4 regions of the Dactylosporangium sp. CA-233914 genome follow, and region 1 is predicted to be linked to each of the others. Evidence: riboswitches for the same ligand, from Rfam matches in the RefSeq annotation. Region 1 holds a riboswitch; each other region holds the start of a gene.
What was found. Region 1 has a riboswitch for cyclic di-AMP ahead of ACQPY0_RS36495 (C39 family peptidase). Riboswitches for the same ligand answer to the same signal wherever they lie in the genome.
Positions count from the first base shown of each region.

Region 1 (4,876 bases):
TCGGTCAGCAGGTGCCGCGGGCGCGACGGGCCGGCCTCCAGTTTACGCCGCAGCTGGCCCATGTACTGGCGCAGGTAGTGGCTCTCTTGACATACGTCGGCCCCACACGTGCTGCAGCAGCTCCCGGTGGCCGACCAGCGACGACGACGTCGAGGTGCCGGTCGGCAGCGGCCCGTAGGGCGCTGGTGCCGTCGGCGGCGGTGACCACGTCGTACTGGCGGGCCTGCAGGTTGATCCGCAGGGCCCGCAGCAGCTGCGGCTCGTCGTCGACGATGAGGATGCGGATGCGGGTCATGCTGGGTCGGCTTTTCCGGTGCGCCGCACGTCCAGGTGTGCTGGCAGCGCGGGATCGGCCGGGGCCGCCGCCGGGGTGTGCTCGGGCTGCAGGGTGCCGCCCATGGCCTCGGCGAGGCCGCGGGACAGGGCCAGGCCGAGGCCGACGCCGGTGGCGTTGTCGCGATCGCCGAGGCGCTGGAAGGGTTGGAAGACCCGCTCCCGGTCGGCGGCCGAGATGCCGGGGCCGTGGTCGATGATGCGGATGTCGAGGTCCGGCGGCGCGGGCGCGGGGACTACTCGAACCCCTGACCCCGCACTGTCAGTGTGGCGGAGGACCGGTGATCTCGTAGCCGAACTCGGCGGCGACCGCGGTCAGCGCCGCGGGGTCGGGCGGCCCCGGCGGCATCGCGGCGACCCGCTCGGCGAACTGTTCGAACCCCGCTGGCCAGGTCAGTTGCAGCAGCCGCGCCGGTTCGGAGCTGACGACGGCGAAGGCGTGCGGGCGCCGGCGGGGCAGCAGGACGAAGGCTCCCGGGCCGGCCTCCCACGTGTCCTCGCCGTGGTGGACCCGGATCGCCCCGTCGAGCACGTAGAACGCCTCGTCGTCGTGGTGGTGCAGGTGGCGCGGGGTGGCGAACCCGGGCGGGCAGACCTGTTCGATGAGGGTCAGGCCACCGTCGGTCTGCGACGCGGACGCCTTGACGGTCATGGTGGTGCCGAGGAACGGGTATTCGGTGCCCGCACCGGCCGGCAGGGTGATCAGGGACATGGCGCCTCCTTCGTCAGCGGGGCGTGGCGGTGTAGAGCCGGACTTCGATGCCGTCGGGGTCGGTGACGCCGCCGGCCAGCCAGCCGACGCTGCCCTCGGCGAGTGGGCCGTGCGCGATCCCGAGCTCGTCGAGGTGCGCGACCCAGTCCCGCAGCGCGGCGACGTCGGGCACGGCGAAGGCCACCGGGTCGAACCCGGTCAAGGCGCCGGCGTGGTCGGGATCCTGGCGCAGCGCGAGCATCAGCGTGCCGCCGGGATCGCGCAGGGCGACGCCGCGGCGGACTCCGTCCTCGACGAATTCGATTGCCACCTGCAGGCCCAGCACCCGCTGGTACCACTCGAGGCTCTTGTCGACGTCGGCGACGGGGATCTTGACGTGGTGGAACCCTGCGAGTGCCGGCATCGCGTCCGCCTCACGATCGGGGCTTTTTAGAGCTGACCTCTAGAGTGTTACTCTAGCTTGGTGTCTGACGTCAAGGGGCCACGCCAACGCTCGGCACGCACGAAACGCGCCATCGTCGCCGCGGCTCACGACCTGTTCACCAGCAAGGGATACGCGGCGACCACGCTGCAGGAGATCGCCGGCGCGGCGGGCGTGGCGGTGCAGACGGTGTATTTCCACTTCGGCACGAAGAGCCGGCTGCTCAAGGAGGTCGTCGACGTCCGATCGGCCGGCGACGACGAGCCGGTGGCCCTGCTGGAGCGGGACTGGTTCGCCCGGCTGCGAGCCGCGACCGATCCCGCGGAGGTGCTCACCGGGTGGGTGCGCGCCAGCGGCCTGATCCTGGCCCGGGTCGCGCCGATCCTCGCCGTCGTGCGGGACGCGGCTCCCACCGATCCGGAGATGGCCGGCCAGTGGACGGTCAACAGCCGGCAACGTCGCCAGGCCCACGCCGAGTTCGTCACGGTGCTCGGCGGCCTGGGCGCGTTGCCGCCGGCGATGAGCGAGGACCGGGCGAGCGACATCACGGTCGCCCTGTTGTCGCCGGAGCTGTTCCTCGTGCTGACCCGGGAGTGCGGCTGGTCACGCGAGGCGTGGGAGGCCTGGGCCCTCGACCATCTCCGCCACGACCTGCTGGGCCGGTCACAGGCCCACTAACGCCCGTTCAAGGGCGACGAGTGCGGGTTTTTCCAGCTAGCAGGCGTTGGCAGGGCCGGCGGCCTTGAGTAACGTCGTGGGTCGCCCGACCCGGTTGGTGCCCACCACAGGTGGCGCCGGGACGGGCCCGCTGAGTCGTGCATGCACGAGCCGGGGACCCACCGCAAGCCTGGGGTGAATCCGCGGGCCGACGGCCCGCGGTAGGGCGACCTTCGCGCCCGAACCCGTCAGCTAACCCGGTAGGCGGACGCGTAAGGAGATCTGTCTGTGCACAGCCGGCTCAACCCCCATCGCACCAGTCCTCGCCAGCCGCGCGCCCGCTCGGCCGCACACAGACCGGCATCGACAGGACGCTGACGCGGTCGCCGTAGCGCGGCGCACGGCCACGCCGTTGCGCAGCCTGCGGACACCCGCACGCCACCACCGCTGACGACACGGTTCGTCACACACCCAGCACGCCGCGGCGTGCCGGGTGCGCTGCCCTGTGCGCGATCCCGCACCTTGCCCGGTCGAAGAGCCCCTGGAGAGTCGCAATGAACCTCGTACGTGTACTGCAGCAGGCCCGGCAGACGGTTGCCGCGAGCCGGCCGCGAACCGCCGTGATCTCCGGCGCGCTGCTCGCCGCGGCCGCCGCGGCCGGCATCGTGCTCAGCCAGCTCGGCGATCCGCCGCCCGCGAACACGGCCTCGGCCGGTGCGGCGCCGGCCGTCGAGCAGTCGGTCGCGCCCGCGCCCAAGCAGTCGACGGCACCGGCCCCAGCGGCGAAGGTCCTCGACTACCAGTTCCAGCTTCAGCCCAACTTCTATTACTGCGGGCCGGCCGCCACCCGGATCGCGCTCACGGCGGCCGGCCACACCATCAGCCAGGATCAGGCCGCCACCCTGCTGCACACCACCACCAGCGGGACCAACTCGGCCTTCGACACCACCCGCGCCCTCAACAGCGTGCTCGACCGCGGGACGGTGTACCGGACCAGGGAGATCCCAGCGTACCCGGCAACACCGGCACAGGCGGCCCAGCTGCGGTCGGACGTGGTGAGTGCCATCACCAGCGGCCGGGCTGTCGTCGCCAACATCGCCGGGCACCTCACCGACAACACCGGTGTGGTCCACGCCTACGAAGGCGGGCACTACCTCACGCTCGTCGGATACGAGGACGGCGGCAGCACGGTGAAGATCGCCGATCCGGCCAACCCGCGCGGCGACGGCACCTACTGGGTGAGCATCCCCAGGCTGGCCGACTGGATCTCCCAGCGCGGCTACTCGTACTGAGGTGTTCCGGTTGGCCATCCCGCGGTTCCTCGCCTGACAGGTGAATCGCCCTTCAACTGTCGGATGACACTTCGTAGCAGGTGGCGATCGCGGCGGCGCGGTTGCGCAGGGCGGTGCGCAACCACTGCGGGGCCAGGGCTTCCGCGTTCGTGGCGAGCTGCCACAGCGCCCATTCGGCATGTCTGGGATCTTGGAAGGTCACCTCCAGTCGCAGCCAGCCGTCCGCGTCGGCTTCCTCGGCGAGGACGGCCAGCGCGGTGCCCACCAAGTCCTCCCGCCGCGCCGCGTGCACCCGCACCAGCACGGTGACCGAGTCGCCGCCGGTGCGAAACTGCGTGCTGCGTTCCTGCCAGGCCCGGTCCAGATCGACCCGGTCAGGTCGCTGTGCGGGTTCGGCGAGTTCCTCGGCGGCCAACACCCGGGACAGTCGGTACGTGCGGTCCGCGCCAGACCTCGTGGCCAGCAAGTAGCCCTGTTCGCGTACGGTGACCAGGCCGATCGGGTCCACCGTGCGCCACTTCGGGGTCTGGCCCACTGCCGCGTAATGGATGTGCAGCTTGTGTCCGGCGAGCACCGCGCGCCGAATCTCGGCCACGATGCTCTCGGGGACCTCCTCGGCGACCAGCCGGCGCGACAGCAGGTCGGTCTCCGGGTCGATGAGCAATCGCTCGACCGCGCCGGCCGCGGTGTCCCGATGGCTTTCGGGGAGCGCGTCGAGCACCTTGAGCATGGCCGAAGCGAGCGCCGAGCCGAGACCGAATGCCTGTGCGCCGCGCCGCGATCCGGCGACCAGCAGAGCGAGCGCTTCGTCGTGGTTCAGGCCGGTGAGCTCGGTCTGGAAACCGGGCAACAACGCGAAACCGCCGTGCCGCCCGCGTTCGGCGTAGACCGGGACGCCGGCCGCGGACAGCGCCTCGATGTCGCGTAGCACGGTGCGGGTGGATACCTCCAGCTCGCGGGCCAGTGTGGCCGCGGACAACCGACCGCGCTGGCGCAGCAGCAGCACCAGCGAGACCAACCGATCGGCCCGCATACGAAAACTATGCCAGGAATACACGACACAGGATGTCGCGATTGGCTGAGAGGCTCACCGGCACGTGGGCACGAGTCCCAGCGTGCCCACACTCTCGACGAACGGAGCTGAGATGACAATGCAGCGAACGGCGGTCAATCCGTGGACGTGGTCGGCGGAGTTGGGGTTCAACCAGGGTGAGATCGTCTCCGGGCACACCCGGACCCTGTACTGCTCCGGGCAGACCGCGATGAGCGGTGATGGCAAACCCCAGCATGCCGATGACATGGCGGCACAGTTGACGCTGAGCCTCGACAACCTGGAGGCCATTCTCGGCGAGGCCGGCATGTCCCTCGCGAACCTTGTCCGGCTCAACGTCTACACCACCGACGTCGATCTGCTGTTCCAGCACTACGGCGCGCTGGCGTCGAGGTTGGGCGCCGCCGGGG
Region 1 covers NZ_CP192030.1:8,189,908-8,194,783, reverse strand. Annotated here, with positions in the region: gene ACQPY0_RS36520 (hypothetical protein) at 5-295, opposite strand; partial or broken gene ACQPY0_RS36515 (sensor histidine kinase) at 292-585, opposite strand; gene ACQPY0_RS36510 (cupin domain-containing protein) at 596-1,045, opposite strand; gene ACQPY0_RS36505 (VOC family protein) at 1,059-1,448, opposite strand; gene ACQPY0_RS36500 (TetR/AcrR family transcriptional regulator) at 1,509-2,144, shown strand; cyclic di-AMP (ydaO/yuaA leader) riboswitch at 2,263-2,405, shown strand; gene ACQPY0_RS36495 (C39 family peptidase) at 2,678-3,415, shown strand; gene ACQPY0_RS36490 (helix-turn-helix transcriptional regulator) at 3,468-4,448, opposite strand; gene ACQPY0_RS36485 (RidA family protein) at 4,561-4,876, shown strand, end outside.

Region 2 (4,876 bases), 2.0 Mb from region 1:
GCCGCCAACCCCCAGTGCCGGCAGGTGGTCGACCCGGACGTGGCGGCCGCCGCGACCGACGCCGCCCGCTGCCCCGTCGGGCGCGGCTCGGCCTACGGCAAGTGCGACGGCGGCACCGCGGAGGCGGTGTCGGGCATCCTCGGCGGGCGGCCGGTCGCGGGCAAGACGGGCAGCTCGGAGAACAACGCGACGGAGACGTTCGTCGGGTTCACCCCGCAGGTGGCCGCCGCCGGGATCGCGGCCAACGCCGACAACCCCAACGACTATGTCGGCGGCGGCGTGTCCTCCTCGGTCAACCAGGCGGTCGCGCAGACGATGGTCGCGGCCCTGCGCGGTCAATCCGCGCAGGGCTTCCCGGCCCCGAGCCGGGCGCGCGCGCTCGGCTCGACGTAACTACGGTTACGCGGCGTACCCGCGCTGTGCGATCCAGTCCGCCATCTTCTTCGTGCTCAGCGTGTACGAGCCGACACCCATCGCGTCGGCCGGGTCCGCGATCTTCACGGTGTCGCCGTTGTCGCGATACCCGACGATCGTGAGGTAGTGCCCGCCCGAGTACGAGTGCGAGTGCCCGGAGTCGTCCACAGTGGACCCGGCGATGTTCGCCACGACGGCGTATCCCTGGGTGATCGCGTGCAGGACGGCCTGCTTGAGCGCGGCGACGTCGGCGTCGGTCGCGGTCTGACCGGCGATGAAGTGCGCCGAGTAGAAGCTGGTGCCGGTGATCTGGTTGAGCGCCCGCGCCGTGTCCTGCGACGAGTTCGTGCCGTTGACGGTCGTGCCGAGGCTCTGCGCGACCTGTGACTGCGAGGGGGTGAGCCCGCGCGCGGTGAGCGCGATGCGGGTCGCCGCGGGGCCGCAGAAGTAGTAGTTCTCCTGCCACGCGAACTGGTACGTCAGGTCCTTCTCCGCCGGCGTCGCCGGGCTCGCGCTCGGGGCCGCCTGGCTCTGGGTCTGGGTCGCCTTCGCCCCCGGCGTGGCCTGGGCCTGCTTGCCCTGCGTGACCTGGCCCGGGGCCTGCCGGTTGCCCTGCGCGGCCTGATCCTGGCGTTTGACGGGGCCCGAGGACTCGCTGACCAGGCCGGTCGCCTCCGCGGCGACCGTCTGCGCGTTGACCGGCGGCGGGGACTCCTGCAGCGCGGCGATGCCGATCCCGGCGGCGGCCGCGACGGCGGCCGAGGCCAGGGCGACGCGCACGCGCCGCTGCCCAGGAGCGCCCATGCGGCGCAGGTGGCGGGATCTGTAGAGGTACATGGGCGTACCTCGCCTCCTTCCGAAGCCGCCTACCGGGTTAGCTGACGGGTTCGGACGGGAAGTTCGTCCTACCGCGGGGCCTAGGTTCGGCCCCGCGGATTCACCCCGGCGGTACTTGGGTCCCCGGCTCGTACGCACGCACGACTCAGCGGTACCGCCGCGGCGTCATCCCTTTGGACGACCACGGTCCGGGCGGCTTCGACGAAGCTAAACGTGCCGGTCAGGGCCTGTTTCACCCCCTGGGTGAAACGGCCAGCGGGCGGCTCGCCCAGCCCTCAGCCGCCGGGAAGCACCCCGCCTGGACGTCGCCGTTCGCCTCGCCGTTCGCACGCTCTCCGTGATGACCCGGGCACGGTGCGCGGTCGCCGCCACCGGCTCGGCGAGGCGTGCGCATCCCGGACGGGGGCCGCCGACCCCGCCCGCATTTCGGACGAATTTCGGCAATTGGTGCGAATCCCAGATGCGAGCCGCCGGGCGGCGCACATTCCGGACGAAAGCCGCCAACTCGCACGTGTCCGAGGTGAGAGCCGCCGGGCCGCCCGCCCGCAGGGCGCCGGAGGGCCTATTCTCATGCCCAAAATCACCCGTGTTTAACCCCGGCCCTACTGTCGCCGGATGCCGAACAGCGGACCTCGTCATTCGCGGGCGCACCAGTTCCGCCAGCGCGCCCTCCCACGCTCCATCCAGCGCGCCCTCTCACGCACAGTCCCGCTCAGCCTCCAGCGCAACCTGCCGGGCGTCCTGAGGCCGCCGCTGATCCGGGATGGCATCGGCGGAGCCGCCGCGCCGCCGCTGCTGCGCGGCGCCGCGCTGGTGACGGCCTTCGCGCTGGCCACCTTCGGCGTCTCCGCGTCGCTGAGCACCGGCGCGCGGCCCGCCGGGGTCGTGGCCGCCGAGGCCGCAGCCACGGCCACGGCCGAGCCCGGCGCCGGCCGGTCCGCACCCGGGGCGGCTTCCCGCGGCCGGGAACGCGCGCAGAGCGCCCCAACCCCGGCGGCGACGACGGCGGTGCCGGCGCCGGCGGCCGCACGGCGGGCCGATCCAGTCGGCGGGTTGTCCCGGGCCGAGATGAACAACGCGATCGCGATCGTCGACGTGGCCGTGCGGGAGCGGCTGCCCAAGCGCGCCGCCGTCGTCGCGCTCGCCACCGCACTGCAGGAGAGCCACCTGCGGAACCTGGCGAACGCGAACCTGCCGGACTCGCTGAACCACCCCAACGAGGGGGTCGGGTACGACTACGATTCGGTCGGGCTGTTCCAGCAGCGGCCGAACTGGGGATCCGTCAAGCAGCTCATGGACCCGCACGAGTCCGCGCGCCGGTTCTACGCGGCGCTGCTGAGCATCCCCGGCTGGGGCGACTACGCGGTGACCGTCGCGGCGCAGATGGTGCAGCGCTCGGCGTTCCCGTACGCGTATGCCAAGTGGGAGGGCCTCGCCAACCAGATCGCCGACGCCACGATGTAAGGGCTCCTACGCGGGTTCACCCAAGAGTCGCCACGGCCTCGCCCGGCCGCGGCCGACGATGCCCGTATGCGCACATTACGAACATCGGTCGCGCTGCTCGCGCTCGCGGGCGCGCTGTCGGCGTGTCACGACTCCCCGCGCACCGGCGCCCGGACGACCGCACCGCCGCCGAAACCGGCGGCGGTGCAGATCACCCCGGCGGCGGGCGACAAGACGGTCCCCATCAGCGCCGAGATCGGTACCACCGTGACCGACGGCAACGTCACCGCCATCTCGCTCGCCGAATCGGGCGGGCAGCCGGTCGCGGGAGCCCTGCGACCGGACGGCTCGTCGTGGGTCCCGGCGGCGGCGCTCAAGTACAACACCGCCTACACCGCCAAGGTGACCGCCGTCGGCGCCGACAAGAAACCCGTCACCCGTGAGACGACCTTCACCACGGTCGCGAAGCCGGCCGGGCAATCCGTCAACTCGGACCTGATGCTCGCCGACGGCGGGACCTACGGCGTCGGCATGCCCATCGTCGTCGAGTTCGGCTCCGACGTGCCGGAGGCGTCGAGGGCGGGCGTCGTGAAGCGGCTGTTCGTCACCAGCGATCCGCCGCAGCCCGGCGCGTGGCACTGGTTCGGCGGCAAGCAGGTGATGTACCGGCCCGAGCACTACTGGCAGCCCGGCACGAAGATCACCGCTCGCAAGGCCCTCAACGGCGTGTCCATCGGCGACGGGCACGCGGACGAGGACCTCACCGCGACCGTCACCATCGGCCGCAAGCTCACGATCGACATCGACAACGCCACGAAACAGCTGCAGGTGCACTCGGGCGACGAACTCGTCCGCACGATGCCGGTCAGCCTCGGCAAGTCCTCGACCCCGTCGTCGAGCGGCACGACGGTCATCATGTCCCGCGAGCCGACGGCGTTGTTCAAAACGCCGGAGTACACGACCACGGTGCAGTACGCGATGCGACTCACCTGGGGCGGCCAGTACATCCACGCCGCTCCCTGGTCGGTGGGTGACCAGGGCGTGCGCAACGTCTCGCACGGCTGCACCAACGTCTCCACCGACAACGCGCGATGGCTCTACGAGAACGTCCTGGTCGGCGACCCGGTCACCACCCGCAACACCGAGGTCGGCCTGGACCCGGGCGACGGGTGGACGGCCTGGAACATGTCCTGGCCCGACTACCAGAAGGAGGCATGAGCAGTGGAGGTCATCCGAACTCCCAGCACGAGCCGCCCGGCGCCGCAGCAGCGCTACTCGGGCGTGGCGTGGATCGGCCGCGACGTGACGGCCATGGAGCCGTCCCACATGGCCACGTTCCACGCGCAGTTCAATCCCGCTGCCCGCACGGCCTGGCACCGCTGCCCGTACGGCCGCGTCCTGCACGTCCTGCACGGCATCGGCCGGGTCCAGCGCCGCGGCGGCCCAGTGCACGAGGTCCGCGCGGGCGACACCATCGTCGTCGCGGCCGGCGAGTGGCACTGGCACGGCGCGGGCCCGACGACCTTCGTGGCGATGGTCTCGACCCAGGAGACCGACCCGGACGGCCCCGAGACGGAGTGGGGCGACCAGGTCACCGACAGCGAGTACGCCCGCCCACCGCAGTCCGCCGCCATCCGCTTCCCCGACGAGGACCGCGTCCCGTCCCGCGAAGCCTGCTGGTGACGCGCTCGAATCCGCTTGTGCCGGGCGTTTCGCGCCCGGCACCGGCGGATTTCGCGGAGCGGCCGGTCACGCCCGGCGCAGGCGCGGCACGTGCCGGCGGTACGTGCTGACGGTCGGGTCGCCGGTGAGCCAGAACCGCCACGGCATGTCGTGCGCGCTCGCGACACCGACGCGCGGGCCTGCCGAGATCGCTTCGTCCGGCACCGGTTCGGCTGGTGGTCGCAGCATCAGTGGCCCGGTGCCATCGATCATCGAAGTGCCGTACGCGTCGCGGCCGACTCCCAGTGAGATGACCAGGAGCGCCGGTCCCCGAGCGAGTTCGCGCGCCGCGACGTCGCCGCGCCGGCTGCGGGCCAGATCGACCCCCTCGACCACTTCGCCGGCGCGCAGCAGCACGGCGGCGGCCTCCCCCTCGGGCGCGCACACGATGTTCAGACACCAGTGGACTCCGAACACGAAGTAGGTGTAGGCGTGCCCTGGCGGCCCGAACATGATCCTG
Region 2 covers NZ_CP192030.1:10,170,415-10,175,290, forward strand. Annotated here, with positions in the region: gene ACQPY0_RS44970 (transglycosylase domain-containing protein) at 1-393, shown strand, start outside; gene ACQPY0_RS44975 (C39 family peptidase) at 400-1,251, opposite strand; cyclic di-AMP (ydaO/yuaA leader) riboswitch at 1,263-1,412, opposite strand; gene ACQPY0_RS44980 (hypothetical protein) at 1,867-2,715, shown strand; gene ACQPY0_RS44985 (Ig-like domain-containing protein) at 2,782-3,912, shown strand; gene ACQPY0_RS44990 (cupin domain-containing protein) at 3,916-4,377, shown strand; gene ACQPY0_RS44995 (DNA-3-methyladenine glycosylase) at 4,444-4,876, opposite strand, start outside.
Region 2: another riboswitch for cyclic di-AMP. It lies ahead of ACQPY0_RS44975 (C39 family peptidase); the one in region 1 lies ahead of ACQPY0_RS36495 (C39 family peptidase).

Region 3 (4,876 bases), 1.8 Mb from region 1:
CGGCGGATCTCCCACCGGCCCGGCGATCGTGTCCGCTGAGGTCCGGTCGCTGCGTTGGGCGGCGTACCGCATCCCGACCGACGGGCCCGAGGCCGACGGCACCCTGGAGTGGGACGCCACCACCATGGTCGTCGTCCACGTCGAGGCGGCCGGCGGCACCGGCCTGGGCTGGACCTACGCCCCGGCCGCCGCCGGCCGGCTCGTCGAGGAGCTGCTCGCCGCCCACGTGGTCGGCCGGTCCGCGTGGGACGTGCCGGCGGCGAACGCGGCCATGGCCCGGGCGGTGCGCAACGCCGGCCGCCCGGGCGTGGCCGCCACCGCGATCTCCGCGGTCGACGTCGCCCTGTGGGACCTCAAGGCCCGGCTGCTGGGTGTACGGCTGGCCGCGCTGCTCGGCCCCGCCCGCGACACGGTGCCGATCTACGCCAGCGGCGGCTTCACCACCTGGGACGACCGCCGCCTCACCAGGTGGCTCGACGAGCACGCGGACATCCCGCGCGCCAAAATCAAGATCGGGGGCGAGTCCGAGGCCGCGGACCTGCGCCGCATCCACGCCGCCCGCGAGGCGCTCGGTCCGCACCACGAGCTCTACGTCGACGCCAACGGCGCCTACACGGCCAAGCAGGCGATCCGCCTCGCCGCCCGGTTCCCGGACGTGCGCTGGTTCGAGGAGCCGGTCTCCTCCGACGACCTCGACGGCCTGCGCCGCGTCCGGGCCGCCGTCGCCGCGGACGTGGCGGCCGGGGAGTACGGCTACGACCTGCAGTACTTCGCCCGCATGGCCGGCGCTGTGGACTGCCTGCAGGCCGACGCGACCCGCTGCGGCGGCATCACCGAGTGGCAACGGGTCGCCGGGCTCGCCGCCGCGAACGGCCTGGAGCTGTCCGGCCACTGCGCCCCGGCCCTGCACCTCGACGCCGCCCTGGCCACGGCGAACCTGCGCCACCTGGAATACTTCCACGACCACGCCCGCATCGAGTCGATGCTCTTCGACGGCGTCACGGCCCCGCAGCCCGGCGGCGTCCTGCGCCCGGACCTCGACGCCCTCGGCCACGGCCTGACACTCAAGACCGCCGTCGCCGAACCGTATCTGGTCGCCGCGGGCTGAACCCCACGACCGCGCGCGACGCAGAACGTGGTCTACATCTCGTGGATGCGAAGTACACAACGCCGCTCGGTGATGAGGTCACCGTCCTGCGCGACGCCTCGCTTGCTCAACCGGGCTCGTCACCCCCGCCTCCGGTGCCGAGCCCGGCTCACGTGCCGTACACCCGGGCCGGGTCGAGCAGCACGACCGTGCGGCGCTGCTCGGCCATGACCCGGTCGTACTCCTCCCAGTCGTCGTGGTTGCCGCCGGCGGCGGTGAACACCTCGCGCAGCAGCAGCCGCAGCCGCTCGGCGTCGATGCCCGTGGCCGGGTCGTCCGGGCCGATGAGGGTGGCCGGCCCCTCGACGGTGGCCCACTCCCAGCCGGACCGGGCCGTCACCGTCAGCCGGGGCCGGGCCCGCAGGTTGGCCAGCTTGACCGGGCCGTAGGTGACGAACCCGAGCACCGTGCCACCGCCGGCGGGGTGCGGCAGGAGCCCCGCGTTGACCACGGAAGCCTGGACGGTGCCGTCGGCCCGGACCGTCGAGACGACGACGAGCCCGTGTTCCCGTGCGGCGAGCGAGGCGAATTCCTCCAGCGTCGTCATACACCCGAGTTTAGGCCCGCGCGGCGAAGCAGCGTCGCCGAGGCCGTCTGCCCGGTGTCGCGGACCGGCCGGTGCGTCAACGACACCGACGGCGACTTCGCGGCGGTGCTGCGACGGGCGCACGCAGCGGCGCGCGCGGCTCTCGAGGGCGGCGACCTCGGCCGCGCGCGACGGCGGGGGCCGGCTCGAGGCGACCCCGCTGCTGTTCCAGGTGGCCGCGCGGGGCGGCGCGTGCCCCAAGCGGAGCCGGCCGAAGACGCCGCTCGGCCGGGCGCAGTCGGCGCAGACGAAGGTTTACGACCGCCGCGACCTCGATCGCGTCCTGGCCGCGGCGGCCGCCGACCGCGGACCCGGACCCCGGCTCGACGTCAGCCTCAACGACCGCCGCTTCGGCCCGCAGCGCTCGTGGACTCGCCGCCGGGCGCGCTGCTCCTCAACGTCGACGGCTCCGACGAGGCCGTGGCCGAGGCGCTGCTGTGGACGATGGAGGAGATCTCGGTGAAGGCTCAGGAGCGCCGCGCCTCGGCGAGCCGCGCGCGGATGATCGCGGCCGTGGCCGGGGTGCTCTCGCCGTACGGCTTGACGTAGACGGGCTGGTCCCGCTCGGCGCGCCAGCTGTCGGCGAGCGGGCCCGCGTCGACGGTGTCGTAGCCGATGGCGTCGAAGAACGCGGTCACGGTCGCCTTCGCCGCGGCGTCGTCGCCGGCGATCGGCAGCGCCGTGCGGTCGGGCGTGCCGGCGGGGCGGCCCAGCTCGGCGAGGTGCTTGAACCAGATGTTGTTGAAGCCCTTGACGACTTTCGCGCCGGCCAGGTGCTGCTGCAGCAGCCCGCTGGTGGTCGCGGTCGCGTCGTCGAGCCGCGGGAACCGGCCGTCGCGGTCCGGGTAGTAGTTGTTGGTGTCGACGACGATCTTGCCGGCCAGCGGTTCGGCGGGCACGTCCCGGTACGCCTTGAGCGGCACGGTCACCACGACGATGTCCCCGGCCGCGGCGGCCTGCGCCGGCCGGGCGGCGCGCGCCTTGGGGCCCAGCTCGGCGACGAGGTCGGCGAGCGTTTCGGGGTCCCGGGAGTTGCTGAGCACCACGTCGTGGCCGGCGGCGACGGCCAGGCGGGCCACGGTGCTGCCGATGTTGCCGCTGCCGATGAATCCGATCACTGTCATACCCCTGCCCAACCCACCGGCTCGGTCGAGCATTCCGCGCCGCCGGCAGTGTGACGCGCAGCCCATCACTAACATCGAACAACATAACTTCGATCAACGGTACTGTCTGAGCGAAGTCGCAGGTCGCCGGGGTGCACGCCGCACTCCGGCAGTTCCGATCGAGGGGTTCACCTGCGTTTGAGAAGCGGCTATGGTCATGGGGCTCGCCGCGACTGATCGTCACCGTTCCGGGTGACGGCGCGGCGGCCCGCCGAGTCGTGCTCGAACGAGCCGGGGACCCAAGCACCACTGGGGTGAATCCGTGCGGCCACGCGCCGCACGGTAGGGCGATCCTCCCGCCCGAATCCGTCAGCTAACCCGGTAGGCGGCATCGGAAGGAGCAGCGCATGCACGCCCTCGCACGGCGCCACGCCTCGGCACACTACCCCGCGGATCCGCCGGCACGCCCGGATCGCCGCCCCATCGGCTGACCCTCCGGCCCGACCGCAAAGCCCCGACCAACACCGTCCCTAGTGGACGGTCGATGGCGCATTCCCCCGTTCCGTACCGGCCCCTGCGGGCCGGAGTCGAAGTCTGTCGAGGTTTCCCGTGCAGTACCCCGAGCAACCGAACCGTCCGTACCGACGGAGGCGCGCCCGTGCCGGCCGATGAGACCAGCGGGCCGCGGCACCTGCGGCGCAACCCGCACGGCCGGCACTTGGCCGTCCGCCGGGGCATCGGCCTGTACTCGGCGGCCGCCGTCATCGCCTTCGCCGTCGTCGGCGCGCTGCTGCTGTTCTCCTCGCACGGCCCCCGCACGCTGACCGTGGCGGAGTCCGGGCCGTCGACCCAGCGCGGAGACGACCGGTCGGCCGACTCCGACCGCCGCGCGTCCCGCGGCGAAGAACGCACCGGCGACGCGCCCAGCCGGCAACCGTCGCCAACGGCGAGCGCCGAGGCGAAGCCGTCACCGGCGCAAACCACGGCGCAGCCGCCGCCGAGCACGACCACCGCCGCGCCCTCGCCAAGGGTCATCGCCGCGGTCGGCGAGCTGACCCAGGCCGAGATGAACAACGCCGTCACGATCATCCGCACCGGACAGCAGCTGGGCCTGCCGAGCCGCGCGTACGTCGTGGCGATCTCCACCGCGCTGCAGGAGAGCCACCTGCACAACCTCGCGAACTCCAACGTTCCCGAGTCGCTCAACCTGCCCAACGAGGGCGTGGGCAGCGACCACGACTCCGTCGGGCTGTTCCAGCAGCGGCCGAACTGGGGCACCGTCGCGGAGCTGATGAACCCGGCGGAGGCCGCACGCCGCTTCTACAACGCGCTCGTCGGGGTCGACGGCTGGCAGCAGATGCAGGTCACCGTGGCGGCGCAGACGGTCCAGGTGTCGGCGTTCCCGGACGCCTACGCCAAGTGGCAGGCGCTCGCCGAGCAGGTCGTGACCGCCGCCGCGCCGTGAGCCGCCGACGGGCCCTGGACGACCGGTGCACCCGTCACAGGTCGCCCAGGGCCGTCAGCGACGACTCGACGCAGTCGGCGACGCTGCAGGGCATGCCCGAGATCACGTCGACCGAGACGGTGCTCATCTTCGACGAGCTCGCCACCACCCCGAGGCGGGGCTGAGCAGTCCCCACGCCGGCATCATGCCACCTTCGATCAGGGCGCCCCGGCTCAGCCGAGACGGGCCGCCGCGGCGGCGATCGTGGCGGAGTCCAGGGGCAGCGTGGCCTCGACGTGCGTGCCCTCGCCCGGCGGGCTGGTGATCGTGATCGACCCGCCGAGCGCCTGGACCCGGTCGGCCAGGCCGATGAGGCCTGCGCCCCGCGCCGGATCGGCGCCGCCCACACCGTCGTCGCTCACCGACAGGCGCAGCTCGCCGCCGTTGGTGTTCGCCTCGATCCGTACGTGCGAGGCGCGGGCGTGCTTGGCCGCGTTGTCGGCGGCCTCCACCGCGATACAGTACGCGGCGTACTCGACCGGCTCCGGCGGCCGCTCCCGCAGGTCCAGCCTCAGCTCGGCCGGCAGGCCGCCGCG
Region 3 covers NZ_CP192030.1:6,349,607-6,354,482, reverse strand. Annotated here, with positions in the region: gene ACQPY0_RS28385 (FAD-binding and (Fe-S)-binding domain-containing protein) at 1-39, shown strand, start outside; gene ACQPY0_RS28380 (enolase C-terminal domain-like protein) at 29-1,108, shown strand; gene ACQPY0_RS28375 (TIGR03618 family F420-dependent PPOX class oxidoreductase) at 1,257-1,694, opposite strand; gene ACQPY0_RS28370 (NADPH-dependent F420 reductase) at 2,201-2,857, opposite strand; cyclic di-AMP (ydaO/yuaA leader) riboswitch at 3,096-3,239, shown strand; gene ACQPY0_RS28365 (hypothetical protein) at 3,495-4,301, shown strand; gene ACQPY0_RS28360 (hypothetical protein) at 4,336-4,476, opposite strand; gene ACQPY0_RS28355 (GAF domain-containing protein) at 4,514-4,876, opposite strand, start outside.
Region 3: another riboswitch for cyclic di-AMP. It lies ahead of ACQPY0_RS28365 (hypothetical protein); the one in region 1 lies ahead of ACQPY0_RS36495 (C39 family peptidase).

Region 4 (4,876 bases), 4.6 Mb from region 1:
GGTTCTGCGGGACCAGCCAGCCGTATTGATAGCCGGTGGACTGGTTGAACTGGCCGCGGCCCGCGCCGTCGTCACGGACCCGCAGGTCGAAGGAGCGGTCGAAGCCGGTCCGCTCGCGCGGGCGGATGTGCCGGGTGACCGGGTCGAAGACGTTCATCCAGTTCTGCGCCCGGCCCATGAAGAAGTTGTACTCGTCAGTGGCGCCGAGCCGCTTCGCGAACTGGGCGATCGCGAAGTCGTCGATCGAGTACTCAAGGACCCGGGACGTCGCGAAGTCGCCCTTGCGGTTCTCGATCATGCCGGTCGCGAAGTACTGGTAGCCGTCCGACCGCGTGGTCGTGGTGGCCGGCAGCTTCTGGGTGGTGACCATCGAGGCCAGCGCGGACTTGCGGTCGTAGCCGGTCGCGCCCATGTCGTCGAGGGTGGCCAGGACGACCTGGTAGTTGTCGCCCTGCATGCGGGCGTTGCCCGGCGCCCACGAGCCCCGCTGCGCCACCATGTCGACGATCGACTGGTTCATGTCGTTCGCGACCTTCGGGAAGGTCAGCGCGATGAGCTGCGCCTGGCTGCGGTACATGTCCCAGCCCGAGCCGGCGAAGTTCAGGTTCTCGTAGAAGTGCCGGCCCCGCTCGACCTGGTGCACCTGGTTGTCGTAGCCGAGGTACTGGCCGTTCACGTCGTCGCGTACGTTCGGGTGCAGCAACGCGTGGTAGAGCGCGGTGTAGAACTTGATCCGCTGCTCGTCGGTGCCGCCGCCGATGTCGATGGTGCCGAGCGCCTCCTGCCACAGGCGCTTCGCGCGATCGCGTACGTTTTCGAATCGCGCCCGGCCCACCTCCTCGTCGCGGTTGGCCGCGGCGTTGGCCACGCTCACATAGCTGAAGCCGGTCTTCGCGGTGACCCGCGCGCCGTCGGCGAACGTGATCCACGCGCCGGTGTCGTGCCGGTAGTCCACGCTCACGTTGGTGGTGCTCTTGATCGCGTGGGTGGAGCCGGCGACCATCTCGCCGTCGTTCCACGTTCCGTACGAGGCGAACGGCTGGTCGTACGTGGTCGAGAAGTATGTCTTGTAGTAGTTTCCGACGTCGCACACGTCGACGCCGTACATCCAGCCGCTCACCGTCCGGGTGGCCGGGTCAATCGTGACCTCGCTGCCGAAGGTCCGGTTGTTCGGGCCGGACACGTCCAAGATCAGTGTCGAGTCGCCGGCGTCCGGGAAGTCGTACCGGCTCACCGCGGTGCGCGTGCTCGCGGTGAGCTCCGCGGTCACCCCGTTGTCCAGCGCCACCTTGTAGTAGCCCGGCTCGGAGACCTCGTTCGCGTGGCTGAAGCTCAGGTAGTAGCCCTTCACGTCCGTGGACGGGTTGACCGGCAGCACACCGCCCGGCAGGTCACCGGCGTACGGGATGGTCGGGAACTCGTATCCGCCATAGCGGCCGGTGCAGCCGGTGCCCGAGTACCGGGTCATGCCGAAGCCGCGGATCAGGCTCGCGGTGTACTCATAGCCGCCCTTCTCGCCGACCAGCGCATTGCCGGCCTTGTAGGTGGTCGGGCTCGGCTGCACCATGCCGAACGGCACCGCGGCGCCGGGGAACGTGTTGCCGTACGCGTCGTTGCTCTTGTTCTGGGTCGTGTCCATCTCGGTGCCGATGAACTGGTCGACCGCGTCGAACGGCGACATCGTCCTGCTCGCGGACGCGGGTGCGGCCAGCACGACGGTGGACATCAGCGGTGCCAGGCACCAGGCCAGGACTCTGACGTGCATTCGTGTTCCTTCGCATCGGGAATGCTGAGGAACCCATCCTTCTGTCCCGATATGACGCAGGGGCCACCTGTCGGTGACCCCTGGTCGGTACGTTCGTCTCGGCTAGACTTCAGGCTGGCAGTTCAATCGTGCTCTGCTGTTGCGGGCGCGACCTCGAGAAGGTGTTCGAGCACCTTCTCGGGGGCCCGTCCGAGATTCCGGACGGCATCTACTCGCAAAAGACGCGGACCTGGGTGTCGAGTTGGTCGACCTCGACCGTCATGTCGTCCAGTTGCTCGATGAGCTCCTCGAGCTGCTCGGGCTTGAGCTGGGTCAGGTCGAACGGCACGCCCGACCTCGCGAGTTCCGCGTTGGCCTGTCCGAGCGCCTGCGGCGGAATCAGCGCGGCGAGCCGCACGCCGGCCCGGAGCAGTTGCAGCGGCACCCGGATGTTGACCCGGCTCGGGGTGCCGTCGTCGTTGGCGTCCACCATCACCCGTAGATACTTCGGCTTTCCCTTCGGCCGTACGTCCGAGCCCGCGGCCACCGGCACGGGCTGGACCCGTTCGAGAGCCTCGATGAGCTGGTCCGCCTCGTCCGTGGTGATCTTCCCTTCGGCGAGCATCTGCAGGATCTCTTTGCGCTCTTCGTTCACTGTGCACCTCTCCTCTTTCCGAGCCTCTATCTGATGCTCACGAGCACGGCCGTGCGACCCTGCTCGATGTCGAACCGGGTGCCGGGGAGAGCGGACATGATCCGCCACCCCGTGCCGAGCGCCCGCAGCAAACTGATCCGGTACACCAGGCACGCGACCGCCGCGACGGCTGTCGCCAGAACCACCACCGGTGCCAGGACGAGTAGTACGGGAAGCACCGGCACCCAGATCCGGATAGGGCGACCGGCCGGGCGCTTCACCCGTACGGTCAGCAGTTGCGGCATCATGTGCGACCCTCCAATTCGCGCAATGCCTGCTGGGCGTTGATCTCGCCGCGGCGCAGCCGGTCGATGACGTCGGCCCGCGACGGCGCCGGATCGGTCTCGACGAAGTCGAGCGCCTGGGCGATCCGGTTGAGTCGTGACTTGATCGTCGGGTAGCTCACCCCGAAGATCCGCTCCATCTCCTTGATGGAACCGTGGCACCGGACGAACGCCGTGACGAACACCTGGTCCTCAAGGCTGAGCTGACCCAGTTGCGGGGGCTCGAACTCCCCCTCGATCGCCACGCCGCTGGCCAGGCGCACCCGCTCGACGACGAACGGCTGGCCCCGGGTCAGGTTCGTAAGTTCCTGCCAGTCCATCGCCCGCTCCGTCATATATCAAGTTGTACCTTGAGTATCTTGATCCTTCAAGCTGTTGATCTTAATTTTCTTAAACCCCGACTCAACGGGTTCGCGAGTGGGCCTCCGCGCGGCGGTCGCGGCCGGCGCCAGGACGGACGAAGGTTGGACGATCGATTCTTGAGTCTGCGTTAAGTGTCGCTTAGATCGCGGCGGTGCGGTTCCGTCGCCGAGATGCATTCGTTACGTTTGGTGGCAGCCTGCCGGCAAGCGTCGCCCAGCCTGGGTGGCCCGGTCAGGTGCCGCCGAGTCGTGTGTCGGGCCTGCTCGCAGGCTTCGACGCGGGAGCCGGGGACCCATCCGGGTGAGCGCTGGACCGGCTCGCCCCTGGGGTGAATCCGTGTACGGGCGCTGGGCAACCTGCACAGCGCGTGACGGCCACGGTAGGGCGCACCTTCTTCTCGCCCGAACCCGTCAGCTAACCCGGTAGGCGGTCCGCGAAGAAGGACGCTGCCGTGTTCAACGGACGAACGGCGCTGCGCTCGTTGCTTGTCGGGCTGACGGCCGCGGCCGTGATCGGTCCGGCGTGCGCCGCGCACGCCGACCCGACGCCCGCCGAGCTTCAGGCCCAGATCGACAAGGGCAACAAGGAAGTCGAGCTCATCGTCGAGCAGTACAACAAGACCAACGGTGACCTGGCCGCGACGCAGGCCGCGATCACGAAGCTGGAGGCCGGCCTGCAGCCGCTGCAGGCCAGCATGGACGCGGGCCAGGCCAGCGCCGAGCAGATCGCGGTCAGCGCGTACAAGACCGGCAACAATCTGCGTACCTGGTCGCTGATGCTGGGGGCCAGTTCCTCGGACGGGTTCGTCGACCGGGTCGGCACGCTGGAGCAGATCTCCCGCAGCCAGCGGCAGGACATCGCCACGTACACCGCGGCGAAGGGCACGTACGACGCCGAGAAGCGGCGCCTCAACGAGGTACTGGCGGCGCAGACCCGGCAGAAGACGGACCTGGAGACGCGTCGCAAGCAGATCGAGGGCGACATCGCCCGGCTCGACGAGATGCAGCGCAAGGCCAACGCGGCGGCGGCCGCGGCCAAGACCACGACCACGACCACGAAGACCACCACGAACCCCGGGTCGCCGCCGGCCGTCTCCGGCGCGGCGGGCAAGGCGGTCAGCTACGCGTGGGCCCAGCTCGGCAAGCCTTACGTCTGGGGCGCGGCGGGGCCGAACTCGTTCGACTGCTCCGGCCTGACCATGATGGCCTGGAAGGCGGCCGGCGTCACATTGCCGCACAACGCCGCCGAGCAGTACAACACGGTTCGCCACATCACCCGCAGTCAGCTGGCCCCGGGCGATCTGGTGTTCTACAACGGCCTCGGGCACGTCGGCATCTACATCGGCAACAACCAGATCATTCACGCGCCCAACAGCCGCACGGTCGTGAAGGTCGCACCGATCGACATCGACACGCTGTACGGCTACGGCCGTCCGTAACCGTCCGGACAGACGCCGCCCGACCGGCGGCGTCTGTCCGTGTCCGCATCAACGCCGGGCGCGGCCGCGGTGAAGATCTCATGGAGATCGGTCGCTCGCCCGTTCAGATCGCCGGCCGGCCGGATTACGCTCCGGCCGTGGGCACCCTTACCCGCGTTCGCGTCTGGCTGGTCCTGTTCGTGTTCGGACTCGTCGTCAGCGGCGTCACCGCGTTTCCACTCGAGGCCGAGAGCGCTCTGCTCGTGCGGCTGCTGCACGCCGGCTGGTCGCCGGCGCCCGAGCATCTTCCCGTGCTCGTGGAGTGGATCGATCGGGTACATCACGGTATCGCCGCGACCAACCGGGACTATCCG
Region 4 covers NZ_CP192030.1:12,795,870-12,800,745, reverse strand. Annotated here, with positions in the region: gene ACQPY0_RS57330 (GH92 family glycosyl hydrolase) at 1-1,765, opposite strand, end outside; gene ACQPY0_RS57325 (SHOCT-like domain-containing protein) at 1,974-2,399, opposite strand; gene ACQPY0_RS57320 (hypothetical protein) at 2,426-2,683, opposite strand; gene ACQPY0_RS57315 (DUF2089 domain-containing protein) at 2,683-3,057, opposite strand; cyclic di-AMP (ydaO/yuaA leader) riboswitch at 3,340-3,529, shown strand; gene ACQPY0_RS57310 (NlpC/P60 family protein) at 3,537-4,523, shown strand; gene ACQPY0_RS57305 (hypothetical protein) at 4,661-4,876, shown strand, end outside.
Region 4: another riboswitch for cyclic di-AMP. It lies ahead of ACQPY0_RS57310 (NlpC/P60 family protein); the one in region 1 lies ahead of ACQPY0_RS36495 (C39 family peptidase).